DNA from 2 places in the Allobosea beijingensis genome. Region 1 is predicted to be linked to the other one. Evidence: riboswitches for the same ligand, from Rfam matches in the RefSeq annotation. Region 1 holds a riboswitch; the other holds the start of a gene.
The links. Region 1 has a riboswitch for cobalamin ahead of Q9235_RS05635 (ABC transporter substrate-binding protein). Riboswitches for the same ligand answer to the same signal wherever they lie in the genome.

Region 1 (7,842 bases):
CCGCATCGGCGGCGTCGGCGCGGCAACGCATCTGCCCCTCTCCGGCCTGATCGGCGCCGCCCTCGTCGTGATCGCGGACACGCTCGGCCGCATCGCGGCGCCGCCGGCCGAGGTGCCCGTCGGCATTGTCGCCGGCCTCCTCGGCGCCCCCATCCTGATCCTGCTTGCTCGCCGCAGGAGCGCTGCCGCATGACGGGCCTCCTCTCGCGGCGCGGACCGGTCCCGGGCGGCGTGACCAACCGCCCTACGCTATGCCATCTCGGCCTATGGCTCGGCGGACTGGCGCTCGTGCTGGCTTCCCTCACACTGGGCACGGTCAGGCTCACGCCGGTCCAGGCGCTTCAGGCGCTTGCCGGCCACGAGAGCCCGGCGCTGCAGTTGCTCGTAGAATGGCGCCTGCCCCGGATCGGCGCCGCGCTCGCAGCCGGCGCCGCGCTCGGCTTATCCGGTGCCTTGTTCCAGACATTGCTGCGCAATCCGCTCGGAAGCCCCGACGTGATCGGCTTCGACGCAGGCGCATTCGGCGGCGCCTTGCTGGCGCTTCTTGCCGGCCTGGCGCCCGCGCTGGTCGCGCTGGCTGCCTTCGGCGGCGGACTTGGCGCGGGCCTGCTGGTCTATCTCGCGGCCGGCGGCCTGCGCGCCGATCGCACGCGGCTGATCCTCATCGGCATCGCGGTCGGCTCCGCCTTCACGGCCTTCGCAGACTGGATGATCTTCGTCGCGCCCCTCGACATCGCGCTGGTCGCCGCGAACTGGAAACAGGGGACTCTCGCCGGTGTCGATGTCCAGCGGCTGGCGATTGGTGCGGGGATGCTCGGCCTGCTGCTGCCCCTCGGCCTTGCCTGTGGCCGCTCTGTGCAGGCTCTCGAACTCGGAGACGACAAGGCGCAATCCCTCGGCGTTCCGGCCGGAGGCACCCGGCTCCGCCTCGGTCTCATCGGCCTCGGCCTGACCGCGACGGCGACCTTCATCGCCGGACCGATCGGCTTCGTCGCGCTGATCGCGCCGCAGGCGGCACGCAAGCTCGTCGGCTTGGCCGGGTTGCCGCTCGCGACCTCCGCCCTGTTCGGCGCGGTGTTCCTGCTGGCGAGCGATGCGGTCGCGCGCATCGCGCTGGCGCCGCGCGCGCTGCCCGTCGGCGCGGTGACGGCCTGTCTGGGCGGGGCCTATCTCATTCTGCTGTTCGGCTCCTGGGTCCGCCGCGGGGAGCCTATCCGATGAGTGTCGAAACAAGGCTGGCAGCGCAGGGCCTGAGCGCGCATCACGGTCCACGCGAGATCCTCAAGGGCATCGACATCGCTCTAGCGGCCGGCAGCTTCACCATGATCGTCGGCCCCAATGCCTGCGGCAAGTCGACCTTGTTGAGAAGCCTCGCGCGGTTGCATCCGTCTTCAGGCGGCAGCGTCCTGCTCGATGGACACCCGATCGCGCGCTATCGCCCACGCGACCGCGCCAAGCTGCTTGCGGTTCTGCCGCAAGGAGCAGAGGCCCCGGAGGGGATCACCGTCGCCGATCTCGTGGCGCGTGGACGCCACCCGCATCGCAGCCTGTTCCAGCGCTGGACCGCCGCCGATCAGGCAGCGACGGAATCCGCAATGACCGCGGCCGGCGTATCCCAGCTCGGCGGGCGCTCGCTCGAAAGCCTGTCGGGAGGTCAGCGCCAGAAGGTCTGGATCGCGATGGCGCTGGCCCAGGGCGCGGACATCCTGCTGCTGGACGAGCCGACGACCTTCCTCGACCTTGCCCACCAGATCGATCTGCTCGAACTCTGTGCAACGCTGAACCGCGCCGGAAAAACCATCGTCGCTGTGTTGCATGATCTGAACCAGGCTGCGCGTTACGCATCTAGGCTGATTGTGATGCGAGCGGGAGAAATCCTGGCGCAGGGCCTGCCGGAGGACATCCTGACGCCCGGTTTCATCGACGAGGTGTTCCAAGTCCGCAGCATCGTGATCCCCGACCCGCTCACCGGCAAGCCTTTGATCATACCCAAACCACCCACCTATAAAGATTGAGGCGCGGTTGAGAGGTGGGATGGGGAGCCTGTATCCATCCCTTCCCGGTGATGAGCGCCAGGCGCATCGCGCTTCCATGGGGGAAGAAGCAAGGCTTTACGCCACGCGTCGCGATATCTTCATCGCTTCAAAGCACACCCTTCCGCGATTCGGGCTCGATCAGATACTCGACATGCCGGCGCCCAGAAGCGCCCGGGCGGATCGAGACTGCGACGCCGAAGATGCGCTGGATCGCCTCTGCGGTCAGGACTTCCTCCGGCGTGCCGGCCGCCTGCAGGCGGCCGTCATGCAGCAGCGCGATCTCGTCGCAGAACATGGCGGCGAGGTTGAGGTCGTGCAGAGCCATGATGCAGGTAATGCCGAGGCGGCGGACCAGGCTCAGGATCGAGAGCTGGTGCCGGATATCGAGATGGTTCGTCGGCTCGTCGAGGATCAGTTCGCTCGGCTCCTGCGCGAGCGCACGGGCGATATGGACGCGCTGGCGCTCGCCACCAGAGAGCGTGTGCCAGAACTGGTCGTGACGCTCGAGGAGCCCGACCCGCGCCAGCGCCTCGTTGACGGCGGCCTCGTCAGCCTCGCTCCAGGAGGCGAGCGCAGCGCGGTGCGGCGTGCGGCCGAGGCGGACGACATCGCAGACGGAGAGCTGGATCTCGGTCGTCGCCTGCTGCTCGACGAAGGCGAGGCGGCGGGCGAGCTCGCGGCGCGGCACGGACGCAATGTCGTTCCCGTCGAGCGTGACGACGCCGCTCGCGACATTGCGCAGGCGGCAGAGCAACCTGAGCAGGCTCGACTTGCCTGAGCCGTTCGGGCCGATCAGTCCGAGCACCCGGCCGGGCGCGGCTTCCAGCGTCACGCCATCGACGATCATCCGGCCGCCGGCGCCCCAGCGGACCTCGCGGGTCGCGAGCGTCATGCCGGCCTCCGGGCGCGATAGAGGATCAAGGCGAAGACCGGCGCGCCGAACAGCGCCGTCACCACGCCGATCGGCAAGATCTGCTGAGGGATCAGGATGCGGGAGAGGATGTCGGCGAGGATCATGAAGATCGCGCCGATGACGAGGCAGGCCGGCAGCAGGCGGGCATGGCCGGAGCCGACGAGGAAGCGCGCGGCATGGGGGATGATCAGGCCGACGAAGCCGACCGTGCCGACGATCGAGACCATCACCGCCGTCATCACCGCCGTCGTCGCGAAAAGCACGACCTTGACCCGCGTGACCGCGACGCCGAGCGAGGCCGCCGCATCGACGCCGAAGGCGAAGGCGTCGAGCGCCTTGGCGTGCAGCATGCAGATACCGAAGCCGATGAAGGCGACCGGCGCCGCCATCCAGATGTCGGGCCAGCGCACGCCGCCGAAATTGCCGAGCAGCCAGAACATCACGCCGCGCGCCTGCTCGGCGCTGGCCATGGTCGTGACGATCGTCGCGGTCGCGGCATTGAAGAGCTGCGAGGTGGCGACACCGGCAAGGATGACGCGATCGCTCGCCCCACCCGCCCCCGTCGCCAGCAAGGCGACGACGACGAGCGCGGCGCAGGAGCCGATGAAGGCGCCGGCAGAGACCGAAAGCACCGCGCCGCCGATGCTGATGCCGAGGATCAGCACCGCGACAGCGCCGGTCGAGGCGCCGGCCGAGATGCCGAGGATATAGGGTTCGGCCAGTGGATTGCGCAGCAGAGCCTGGAGGATAGCACCCGATAACGCGAGCGCGCCGCCGCACAAGCCTGCCATCAGCGCGCGGCTCAGGCGGTAATCGAAGATCACGCCCTGCTGGATTGCGCTGACGGGAAAGTCGAGATCGAACAGCCCGTTGCCGAGGGCCTTCAAGGCCGTGTCCAGCGGGATGCGCATTTCGCCAATCGTCACCGCCAGCGCGACCGAGAAGGTCAGCGCCAGCAGCGAGGCCAGCGCGATGCCGATCCGCACCGGCCAGTTCGGCTCATGGGCGGCGTGGCTCAACGCGAGATCCCGAAGCCGGCGATCGCCGTGGCGAGGGTCTCGATGCCGTCGATCGTGTCGAGCCCGGCGCGCGTCGCGCCGACATCCATGATGACGATGCGGCCATTCTTCACGGCGTCGAGCTTGCTGGCGACCGGGTCGGTCTTCAGGAAATCCAGCTTCTTCTCGATATCGTCTGCCGGGAAGCGGCGGCGATCCATCTTCACGGTGACGATCACGGCCGGATTGGCAGCGGCGATGCTCTCCCAGCCGACCAGCGGCCATTCCTCATTGGTCGAAATGATGTTGCGGGCGCCGAGCTTGGACAGGATATAGGCGGGAACGCCGTTCTTGCCGGCCATGAAGCCGTCGCCCTTGATGTCCTTGCTGGAGAACCAGACGACGACCGGCACGTCCTGCGCCTTCAGCCTGGCGACCTGCTCGACGGCCTTGTCCTCGCGCGCCTTGAGCTCGGCGACGAGCTTCTCGGCCCGGTCGGCGACGTCGAAGATCTCGCCGAATTCGCGGATGTTGCGATAGACCAGTTCCATCGTGAACATCTGGGTGCGAACGCCGTCGCCTGCGCCGGAATTGTCCTTGCCGATGCAGTCGGTCGGCGAGACATAAGTCGGCACCTTCACCTTGGCGAACTGGTCGCGCTTGCCGACGATGCCGTTCGGCCCGACATGCCATTCGAACATCGCGGTGACGAGATCGGGCTCCTGCGCCAGCACGGCCTCGAAACTCGGGTCGTTATCGGCGAGGCGCTTCACCTTGGCGTTGACGGCCTCATAGGGCTTGGCCACCGGCGAGAACCAGACCGCCGTACCGACGACGCGGTCACCGAGGCCGAGCGCATAAAGGATCTCCGTCTGGGTCTGGCCGATCGCGACGACGCGCTTGGGCGCGGCGTCGAAAGTGATCGTCTCGCGGCAATTCTCAAGGGTCAGCGGATACTTGGTCGGCGCGGCATTGGCCGTACCGGCGGCGAGAGCGCCGAACAGCGCGACGGCGGACAGGCGAAGCAGGGTGTTGAACGGGCGCGCAGCCGGCATCGAGGCCATCCGAAATGTAACAATGTTGCATTTCTGATAGAGTGCGCGGCAGGCAGCCGTCAAGCCGCCCCGGGCGGCCTGTGCATTGATCTTCGTGAACATGAGTTTCATCGCTCCCCGAGATGACGGCCGGGGCAGCTTTGGGCATGTGGGGCGGGAGGCTGGCCGCAAGGGTCGCCATCGACACACAGGCTTCGGAACACCCCGTCCGAAAGACGTCTTCGACGACCGGGGCAGGTCTCCTGGCTCGCGGGTCGATGCCTGTTCCGCCCGGCCTTCCCGGCGCCTCGGGCGCCAGTGGACGATGGACGGAGAGCTCGCCGCTTACAGTTGCGGGGGCAGCCTCGGCATTGGCGCTAGGCGCGCCTCACCGAATTCCCTCTTAGCTCCGGGAGCAACCCGGAGAACCTCGATCGGCGCACACCCTATAAGGGCGTGGCGCTGCGTCAAGCCGGCATCGTGTCAGAGCCTTGGCGTGCTGTAGAGCCGCTTGCCGCCGACGGAGATCTCGACCTCCTGCAGATAGCCGCGCAGCGCCGTCGTCGCGACCTCGATGCCGAGGCCGGGCGCGTCGGGCGCGGCGACCTGCCCGTTCGCGTCGCGTTCCAGATGATTGGCTGAGATCGCCGTGGCCAGCGGCTTCGGCATGGCCGGATATTCGCAGATCTCGTGATCGGCGAGGCCGGCATAGGGCTGGAGCGAGGCCGAGAGAGCGAGATGCGAGGTGAAGGTGTGGTTGACGAAGGTCACGCCCTTGGCGACCGCGTAATCCGCCACCGCCTTGGACGGGCCAATACCGCCGATGCGGCCGCAATCGATCTGGACGTAGCCGATGCCGCCATAGTCGATGAGCTGCCGCGCCATCGACTCGTTATGGGCGCCCTCCCCGCCGGCCAGCCGGACCTTGGGGCTGCGTTTGGCTAGCGCGCCATAAGGTTCGAGCGCGCTGGCATGGAAGGGCTCCTCGAACCAGAGCACGTTCGCCTTCTCCATGGCGGGCAGACGGGCGGCGGCGCGCTCGACGTCCTCGATGAAGATCTGGCCGGTATCGACGAGCAGGATGCCATCCTGCCCCAAACCCTCGCGAGCGGCGACGAAATGCTCGGCATCAGCCTCGACGCTGCCGCGACCGATCGGCCCCCAGCCGAACTTGGCGGCGCGGAAGCTGCCCTTGCGGGCATCGCGGGCGCGTTCGAGAGTTTCCTGCGCCGTGTCGCCGAAAAGGACCGAGGCATAGGGCGTCTTGGGATGGCTTTTCGCGTATCCGAGCAGGCGCCAGACCGGTTCTGACCGCATCTTGCCGAGGATGTCCCACAAGGCCATCTCGACGCCCGAGAAGGTATGCGGCGCCTGCAGCAGGTCCATCGAGTTATAGGCGACAGCCGCGGCGATGCGGGCGATATCCTCCGGGCTTTCAAGCGCCTGGCCGAGCACGGAGTCGGCGACCGGCCGGCAGACGCCATGCGACATCGGGCAAATGAAGGCGGCGATGGAAGGCAATGGCGCCGCCTCGCATTCGCCCCAGCCGACATGGCCACCGGCGGCGACCCTGACCAGCAGCGCATCCTGGCTGCCATCGGCCTCATCGGTGACGACAGGCATGGCGAGATAGAAGAAATCGACGGCCTCGATCCTGGGCACGGGTCCTCTCCTTACAATTCGTAGATCGTGGCACGAGGCGCGAAGGTGACGCCCTCGTCGAGCGGGTAGATCGGCCGCGCGCAGATGGTGTGGCCGAGGCTCTTCAGGTTGGCGGAGGTCGCTCCGGGCGCGTCGATGTTGAAGTTCCGCGCGCACCACTGGTCGAACATGTGGAATTCGGTGTGCGGCGACTTCACCACGATCAGGTCGAAATCGGTCGGGTCTATGCCGTTGGCGTAATACATCGCACGGTCGAACAGGCTGACTGAACGGCTCATCACGACGACGGTGATGTTGTCCCAAGTGAGCACTGCGGTCGGCCCGGCGCTGAGCGGCGCCTTCATCGTCTCCAGCGCGGCTTCGCCATCCGAGAGCAGCTTGACCTTGACCTTGGCCTTCACCTGCATCGGCGGGAAGCGGGCGGGATCGATCGAGCCGCCGAGCGTGACCTCGATCGTCGCCCCGACGCCCGCCTTATGCGCCGCAGCCGCGGCCGGGGCATCGACGATCTGGGCCAGCACCCGCTTGCCGTAGCCGGCCTTCCGCAAGGCGGCGAGGATCAGGTTGCTGTCGCCGGAGGCGCCGGAGGAGGTCGCGTCGGCGGCATCGGTGAAGATCACCGGGCCGTCGATGCTGCGGGCCTGAGCGACGGCGCGGTCGAGCGGGACAAGCTTGCCCTGCATGCGGAAGCGCAACGGCCAGAACTCCTCGGCGAGCCGGAGCGCCTCGCGCTCGGCGGTTGCCTTATCGCCATCGGTGAGGATCAGCACCTGCGAGCAGAGCTCGGGTACATCGGTGAAGGGATTGCCGATCATGATGCCGGCGGCGAGCGCCCGCCCCTCCTCCTCCAGCCGGCGGCATTCGGCGAGCAGTTCGCCATAGCAGCCGGTCTTGGTGATGAGCTCGTCGCCGCGCACCAGCGCGGGGATGACGACGCGGGCGGCGACGGGCCTGATGCCGCCAGCCATCAGCTTGAGCAGGAGTTCGGCGGCGCGCCGGCCTGTGTCGGCGAAATCGACATGGGGATAGGTCCAGTAGATCGCGAAACCGTCGACATTGCGCAGCATCCGGTCGGTCAGGATGCCGTGCAGGTCGAGCGAGATCACGATCGGCATATCCGGGCCGACGCGCTCGCGCAGCTTCTCCAGCAGGTAGCCTTCGGGGTCGAGTTCACCATCGGCGCCCATCGCGCCATGCAG
Region 2 (7,842 bases), 2.7 Mb from region 1:
GAAGGTGATCGCGCAGGAGGCTGCGCACCGTGTCGGTTCCGGTCATGAAGCGGTCTTTCCGTTCTCGAGCGTACGCCACGGCAGGAGGAAGGGCTCGCCGGCGTGGGAGCCGCGCATGGCCTGGATGTCGAAGACCTGCGCGAGCCTGACGTCGTCGAGAACTTCCGCAGGAGATCCGTCGGCAACGCGCCGACCATGATCGAGCAGGAGGAGCCTGTCGCAGAAGCGGGCGGCGAGCGTGAGGTCGTGCAGCACGACGACCACGCCGATGCCATCAGCGCTGATCCGGCGCAGAAGTTGCAGCGTGTCGAGCTGATGCTGCGGGTCGAGCCCCGCCAGCGGCTCATCCGCAAGAAGATAGGGCGCCTCGACCGCGAGCGCCCGTGCCAGCAGGACGCGGCGGCGCTCGCCGCCCGAAAGCGTCCCGACCGCACGGCCGGCGAAGCCCGCCACGTCGCACAATGACAATGCCCGCGCGACCGCGTGCCGATCCGCATCCCCCTGCTCGGCAAAAGGGCGCCGATGCGGCAAGCGGCCGAGCCCGACCAAGGCCTCGACCGAGAGCGCCGCCGGCACTTCCCCACCCTGAGCCAGGAAGGCAACGCGGCGCGCGAGCGTAGGGCGGCCGAGTTCCCGTGACGTAGCGCCGTCGTAATCGACACTGCCACTCTCCGGCGCGAGCAACGCCGCCAGCACGCGCAGCAGGGTCGTCTTGCCGGCGCCGTTGGGTCCGATCAGGCCGAGCAGCTCGCCCGGCCGGATCTGGGTATCGACCTCTTGCAGGATCGGCTTGCCACCGAGCGAAACCGTGATGCCGGACGCCGTGATCGCCATCACACAGCCTCGCGGCGCAAGCGCTGTACCAGCGCGAAGAGGAAAGGTGCGCCGATCAATGCGGTGACCACGCCGAGCTTGAGCTCCGGCCGGACCGGCATGAGCCGCACGCCTATATCGGCCGCGAGCACGAGGATGGCGCCGCCGAAGCCGCTGGCAATGAGCAACCGGCCCGGCCGATGGCCGACCAGCGGGCGCAGCAGATGCGGTACAACCAATCCGACAAAGCCTATCGCACCGGTCACCGCGACCGCACTGCCGACGGCCAGCGCCGCGCCGCCGATCAAGCGTGCCCTGAGCCAGCCGAGATCGAAGCCGAGGCTCGCCGCGGTATCCTCGCCGAGACTGAGGGCATCGAGCGCCGGTGCCGTCGAGGCGAGCAGGACCCAGCCGATCAGCATCAACGGCAGAGCGAGCGCGACGTGGATCATGCTGCGGTCGGCCAGCGAGCCCATCAACCAGAACACGATCTCCAGTGCTGCATAAGGGTTGGGCGCGAGGTTGAGCGCGAGCGCGGTCGCCGCGCCCGCGAAACTGTTGAGGGCCACGCCTGCGAGGATCAGCGTCGTCGTGCTCGCGCCGCGGCCGAGCAGGATGAAGAGGATGACGGTCGCCACGAGCGCTCCGGCGATGCCGCCGAGCGGCAGCGCGAGCGCGAGGCTGGCGGAGAGCCCGCTATAGAAGGCGAGGACGGCACCGAAGGCCGCCGCACTGGAAATGCCGATCACACCGGGCTCGGCCAGCGGATTGCGCAGCAGCCCCTGCATCGCCGCGCCGGCCATGCCGAGGCTGAAGCCGACGAGGGCGCCGAGCAGGGCGCGCGGCAGGCGCAGTTCATAGAGCACCAGCGCCGGCAGACTCTTCTGTCCTGCAAGGAGATCCGTCACCGCCTGGCCGAGCGCCAAGGGTGCGTAGCCGACGGCCATGGAGATCGCGGTCATCGCCAGGGTGGCGAGGGCAAGCAATCCCAGCAGCGGGGCCGGCCTGATGCCGGGTGAAGCTTCCGGCATCATTGCTTCTTCTCCACGGCGCTGACCAGCAATTCGATCGCGTCGAGCACGCTCGGGCCGGCGCAGGTCCAGAGCCGCGACGGCAGGGCGACGAGCTTCATGCGGTCGCCGAGCCGCTCGATCACCGGATGGTGCAGGATCTCATACGCCAGCGAGGGCGGACCGTCCGGTGTCTCATTCAGGATCAGGATCTCGGCACGGCCGAGCGCCACTGTTTCGAGCGCGATCTGGCCATAGCTCTCGACACCCAGTTCGGCGGCGATGTTCACGAGGCCGGCGCGGGTCAGGATCTCGTCGACGAGCGAGCCGCGCCCGACCGTGAAGCCGCTGGGACGGAGCACGATCGCTCGCAAAGGTTTGTCGACGCGGCGGGCGGCGAGAGCCTGCAGACGTTGTTCGATGCCTGCGAGCAGCGCCTGCCCGCGCGCGGGCTCGCCGAGAGCGTCGGCCATCTCCGCGATTTGCGCCTTCATCTCCGCGAGATTGCGGGGAACGCCGAATTCCCTGACGCCGACGCCGACGCGCCCGAGCAGGGACACCGTCGCGCGGGTGGTATAGGCGCCAGCGACGACGAGGTCGGGCCTGAACCCCAGCACCTCCTCGGCGAGGCCGTGATTGGCCGGTATCCGGCGCGCCGCCTCGGCCATGTTGGCGTTGCGCGGGTCCTGCGACAGCCAGGTCACCGAAGCGATGCGTGCGGGATCGGCCAGACGCAGCACGAGCTCGTCCGTACACATGTTGAGCGAGACGATACGCGCCGGCCGCTCCGCAGCGGCCACGCCGGATGCGATCGCGCCCGAGAGCGCGAGGGTGATCAGGCAGGCGCCACGCAGGCGCCGCAGGACCCGAGAAAACGTCATCCGCCGATGGCCACCTTGATACCGCCGAAGACGCCGAGGCCCGGCACGAGGAAGCCGACCGGATTCTCCCAGCGCTTGTCGAAGAGGTTATCGACCCGCCCGAACACCGTCACCTTGTCGCTCGCCTTGTATTCGGCAGCCAGATTGACCAGCGTCGCACCCTTCGCCCGCATGCGCGGGACCGAGAAATCGCGATTGCCGTCGACCCATGAGCCGATATGGATCAGCGTCGCCGAGAGGCTGAGCTTGTCCGTCGGCGTCCAGGTCGCGGTCATGCTCGCCTTGTGGCGCGGCCGGCGCAGCAGCTCCTGCCGGGCGATCTCGTCCCTGGCGAGAGTGAAGGTGTAATCGGCGCGGACGCGGAACTGCGGCGAGATTTCGAGCGCGGCGAAAGCCTCGACGCCCTTCGTCCTGGCCTTGCCGATATTGGCGTAGGAATCACGCCTGATGTTGGTGACGATCAGGTTCTCGATATCGTTCTGGAACCAGGTCGCGCCGAACTGAACACGCTTGTCGAGGAGCGGCTGCTCGAAACCGATATCCCAGCCGCGGCTTTCCTCCGGCTTCAGGTTCGGGTTTCCGAAGAAATTGTAGCCGGGGCGGTAGTCGATGAAGAGTTCGCTCAGCGTCGGCGCCTTGAAGCCGGTGCCGTAGCTCGCCTTCAGCTTGGTCTCGATGCCGGGAATGATGACGGCCGGCGCGACACGATAGGTCGTGTGGCCGCCATAGCTGTCGTCATGGTCGCGGCGGATATTGGCCGCCATGAAATAGCGGTCCTCGATATTGCCCTGATATTCGAGATAGGCGGCCTTGTTGCCGTTCGAGGCGATAAGGCTCGTCGTGTCCAGACGCTCGCGCTCATATTGCAGGCCCATGATCAGGTTGTGACCCTTGCTGATCTCGAGATTGCCGCGCCAGTCGAACTTGGTGCGCTCGCCGAGGCTCTGATTGGGCAGGCCGAGCAGCCCGGTCATCGCGGAAGCCGTCCGCGTCCCCCGGTCCTGCCGCGAGTAGGAGACGCCGAAGGTGTTGACGAAGCGTCCGCCAAACGGGTCCCAGACCACCTCGCCGCGGGTGAAGGCCTGCGCGTAGTTCTGCTGGGAGCGATAGGGCGAGGGCTTGCTCGGGAAGCCGGTATCGCCGGTATAACGGAGCTGGCCGTCCTGATAGCGGCCGACCCAGTTCAGCGTCAGCGTGTCGGTGAGCGCGAAGCCGAGGCGCCCCGAATAGCTGTAATTGTCGAAGATGTTCGGATTGATCCGGCGGCCGGACGGCACGAGGTTCGGCGGCGTCACCTCGGTTCCGTCGGCCCGGAAATGGCTGGCGTTGAAGGCGTAGTTGAAGCGCGCATCGCCCCCGCTGAAGCCGAGGGACTGGTTGAAGGTGCCGTGCGAGCCGCCTTCCACGCGCGCCGTCATCTTCGGCGGGCCTTCTCCGCGCTTGGTAGTCACCGAGATGACGCCTCCCAGCGCGTTGGCGCCGTAAAGGCCGCTCTGCGGGCCGCGCAGCACCTCGATGCGCTCGATATCCTCCGTCAGCATCGAGCCGAAATCGAAGGCGCGGTTCGGCGCGGAGGGGTCGTTCGCCTCGATGCCGTCGATCAGCACCTTGACGTGGTTGGAGTTGGTGCCGCGCATGAAGACCGAGGTGAGGCCGCCCGGCCCGCCGGTCTGCACGATGTTGAGGCCGGGCACGGCGGCCAGCGCCTGCGGCAGGGTGCGGCGCTGCTGCTGCTCGATCTCCTTCGCGGTGATCACCGTGACGGAACTGGCGATCTCGCGCGCCGGGGTCGGCGTGCCCGTGGCGCTGACGACGATCTCGTCGAGCGCCACGGTGGCGGGCTCGTTCTGGGCGGCGGCCGGAGCAGCGGCAGCCAGGATGGCAAGGCAGGAAGCGGACAGCAGCAGGCGGCCGCGTCCGGCGGCCGGGAGGGAGACGTTCACGATGGAGACCTCGGGCGTTGACGTCAGTGGCACGTCACCGCGAACGCGATCTCCCATCAGCCGTACGAAAGACGGCGAACGGTCGAATCAGCGATCGGCGCACCCCGGCCGAACGTGTCCGCGTGTGACCACGGCTGACGGCAGGTCTCCTGGCTCGCGGGTCGGTGCCTTTCACCGCCTTCCCAGGTCCGAGGCCCCAGTGGCGTGTGGCGAAAGGCTCGCCGCTTACAGTTGCGGGGGCAGCCGCGGCATGGGGTGGCTCGCCACCCGCACCGCGTTCCCTTTTGATCCCGTGAGGGAACCGTCGGGTCGACGAGTAGGGCGAAAAAGTGGCGGCGTCAAACGGCCGCCGTCCCGACATCGGGGCCATGAACAGGCTCGGCAATTGCGGCTACTGCGCTATACTCCGCAGAACAGAAGCAGATAGGCACCCGCTCGATGCTGGCCGAGACTTTGCCCCCCGCGAGCGTGGGCGTCACCGTCAAACTCTACGACGACCTCTCCTCGGCCATCGTCTCCGGGGAGATCGCGCCCGGCGCCAAGCTGAGCGAGCCGGCGATCGCGCGCCGCTTCGGCGTCAGCCGCGCGCCGGTACGCGAGGCGATCCGGCGCCTGCAGGAGCGCGGGCTCGTCACCTATGTAGCCAATCAGGGGGCGCGCGTCGCCGAGCCGAGCGCGGCCGAGTTCCTTGCGCTGCTCGACGTGCGCGAGGCGACCGAAGGCATGGCCGCCCGTCTCGCGGCCGAAAGCATGAGCGATGACGAGATCGCGGCACTGGAGGCGCTGGTCACGGGGCATCGCGACGAGATCGAGCGCAATCCGATGGGGGCCTATCTCCAGGACGAGCCCGAAGCGGACTTCCACCGCCGCATTGCCAAGGGCAGCGGCAACCCGATCCTGGCAGAGCTGCTCTGCGAGCAGTTCTATCCGCGTCTGCGCCTGTGCCGGCGGCTGCATTCCACGGTGCCGGGGCGTGGCCGCGAGGCCTGGCGCGAGCATATGCGGATCACCGAGGCGATCAGCCATCGCGACGGCGAGCTCGCGGAAATCCTGATGCGGCGCCATATCCGCGCCGCCCGCATGGCACTTCAGGCCGCGCTGGCCGCGAGCGAAAGCGCCAAGCCGGGCAAGCGCCGGAGCGGTGGGAAGCGCTGACGCGGTTCAGCCGGTGGCGGCGGCCGATTGCCCTTCCGCCTCGGCGCGGCGGCGGCGATAGGCGAGCAAAGGGGGCACGACCAGCACCAGCGCGGCGATCCCGAGCAGCGTCGCCGCGATCGGCGTGCCGACCAGCACGCTCCAGTCGTTCTGACTGACGGCGAGCGCGCGCCGGAGCTGGATTTCCGCCTGCGGGCCGAGGATCAGGCCGATCAGGGCCGGCGCTATCGGGAAGTCATGGACCCGCGCGACATAGCCGACGAGGCCCAGCCCGCACATCAACGCAAGGTCCATCCAGGAGGTCGACAGGCCCCAGACGCCGACCATCGCGAAGACGACGATGCCGCCATAGATGTAATGGCGCGGGATCAGCAGCAGCCGGACCCAGATGCCGACCAGCGGCAGATTGAGGATGAGCAGGATGACATTGCCGATATAGAGCGAGGCGATCAGGCCCCAGAGCAGGTCCGGGTTGGTCGCGAAGAGCAGCGGGCCGGGCTGGAGCCCGTAATTCTGGAAGGCCGCGAGCAGGACGGCCGCCGTCGCGGTCGAGGGCAGGCCTAGCGTCAGGAGCGGAACGAGGATGCCGGCCGCCGCCGCGTTGTTGGCAGCCTCGGGACCGGCGACGCCCTCGATCGCGCCCTGGCCGAACTCCTCGGGGTGCTTGGTCAGGCGGCGCTCCAGCGCATAGGAGAGGAAGGTCGGGATTTCCGTGCCGCCGGCCGGCAGTGCGCCGATGGGGAAGCCGATCACGCTGCCGCGCAGCCAGGGCTTCCAGGAACGCACCCAATCCTGCCGGGTCATCCAGCTTCCGCCGGAGAGCGGGTTGATCGCGGCCGGCGCTGCCCCGCTGCGGCTCGCGACATAGAGTGTCTCGCCGATCGCGAAGAGCGAGACCAGCACGACCGTGAAGGAGACGCCGTCGAGCAGTTCGAGCGTGCCGAAGACCATCCGGGTCTGGCCGGTCTGAGTGTCGATGCCGATCGTGCCGAGCGCGAGCCCGAAGAACAGGGCGGCGAAGCCGCGCACCATCGAGCGCCCCATCACCACCGCAACCGAGGTGAAGGACAGCATCATCAGCGCGAAATAATCCTCCGGGCCGAAGACGAAGGCGAGTTCGGCGATGGCGGGCGCGAGGAAGGTCAGCGCCAGCGTGCCGATCGTGCCGGCGACGAAGGAGCCGATCGCGGCGGTCGCCAGCGCCGCGGCGCCACGGCCGCGCCTTGCCATGCGATTGCCTTCGAGCGCCGTCATCACCGAACCGCTCTCGCCCGGCGTGTTCAGCAGGATCGAGGTGGTCGAGCCGCCATAAAGCGCGCCGTAGAGGATGCCGGCGAACATGATGAAGGCCGAGGCCGGATTGACCTGCGCGGTGACCGGCAGGAGCAGAGCGATGGTCAATGCCGGGCCGATACCAGGCAACACACCGACCGCGGTACCAAGCCCGCAGCCGATGAAGGCCCAGAACAGGTTCATCGGCTGCAAGGCAACCGCGAACCCGCCGAGCAACTGGTTCAGGACGTCCATGACTCAGCCCAGAAGGGGAAAGAAGGGGCCCAGGCTGATGCCAAGGCGTGAGAAGCCAAACCAGGCGAGACTGGCGATCAGCGCGCCGATACCGAGATCGAGCAAGGTGCGGCGCGAGCCGAAGGCATGTGTCACGAGCGTGAAGGCCAGCATCGCGCTGAACGGGAAGCCGAGCCAGCGGATCGTCAGCAAGGGTACGCCGACCCCGGCCAGCGCCATCAGGAAGGCAGGGCGCGAGAACGGCGCCTCCTCCTCATCCTCGCTGGCGGGCGCGAGCTGCCCCTTCAGCGCCTGCACGATCAGCAGGAAGCCGAGCAGGACGAGTCCCAGCCCGACGGCAAGCACGATCGCGGCCGGCCCGACACCGACATAATTGGTGGTCGAGGCGATGCCGCGCGCGCCATTGAGCCAGAGCGCGCCCATGACCAGGATGGCGAGCCCGAGCCACCAGGGCCCTCGGCCGCGGGACGCTATGGAATTGGTCTTCGTCGACGACATCTGCCCTGCCCGTCC

Region 2: linked by a shared signal. The riboswitch ahead of Q9235_RS19140 (TonB-dependent receptor plug domain-containing protein) and the one ahead of Q9235_RS05635 (ABC transporter substrate-binding protein) in region 1 are both predicted to bind cobalamin.

Annotation. Positions count from the first base shown of each region.
Region 1 covers NZ_CP132359.1:1,147,944-1,155,785, forward strand. The annotation lists gene Q9235_RS05610 (FecCD family ABC transporter permease) at 1-193, shown strand, start outside; gene Q9235_RS05615 (FecCD family ABC transporter permease) at 190-1,221, shown strand; gene Q9235_RS05620 (ABC transporter ATP-binding protein) at 1,323-2,015, shown strand; gene Q9235_RS05625 (ABC transporter ATP-binding protein) at 2,143-2,928, opposite strand; gene Q9235_RS05630 (FecCD family ABC transporter permease) at 2,925-3,968, opposite strand; gene Q9235_RS05635 (ABC transporter substrate-binding protein) at 3,965-5,002, opposite strand; cobalamin riboswitch at 5,218-5,429, opposite strand; gene Q9235_RS05640 (mandelate racemase/muconate lactonizing enzyme family protein) at 5,465-6,643, opposite strand; gene Q9235_RS05645 (M81 family metallopeptidase) at 6,655-7,842, opposite strand, start outside.
Region 2 covers NZ_CP132359.1:4,003,043-4,010,884, forward strand. The annotation lists gene Q9235_RS19120 (DUF6925 family protein) at 1-46, opposite strand, end outside; partial or broken gene Q9235_RS19125 (ABC transporter ATP-binding protein) at 43-762, opposite strand; gene Q9235_RS19130 (FecCD family ABC transporter permease) at 834-1,847, opposite strand; gene Q9235_RS19135 (ABC transporter substrate-binding protein) at 1,844-2,704, opposite strand; gene Q9235_RS19140 (TonB-dependent receptor plug domain-containing protein) at 2,701-4,647, opposite strand; cobalamin riboswitch at 4,770-4,968, opposite strand; gene Q9235_RS19145 (GntR family transcriptional regulator) at 5,086-5,802, shown strand; gene Q9235_RS19150 (tripartite tricarboxylate transporter permease) at 5,809-7,329, opposite strand; gene Q9235_RS19155 (tripartite tricarboxylate transporter TctB family protein) at 7,333-7,827, opposite strand.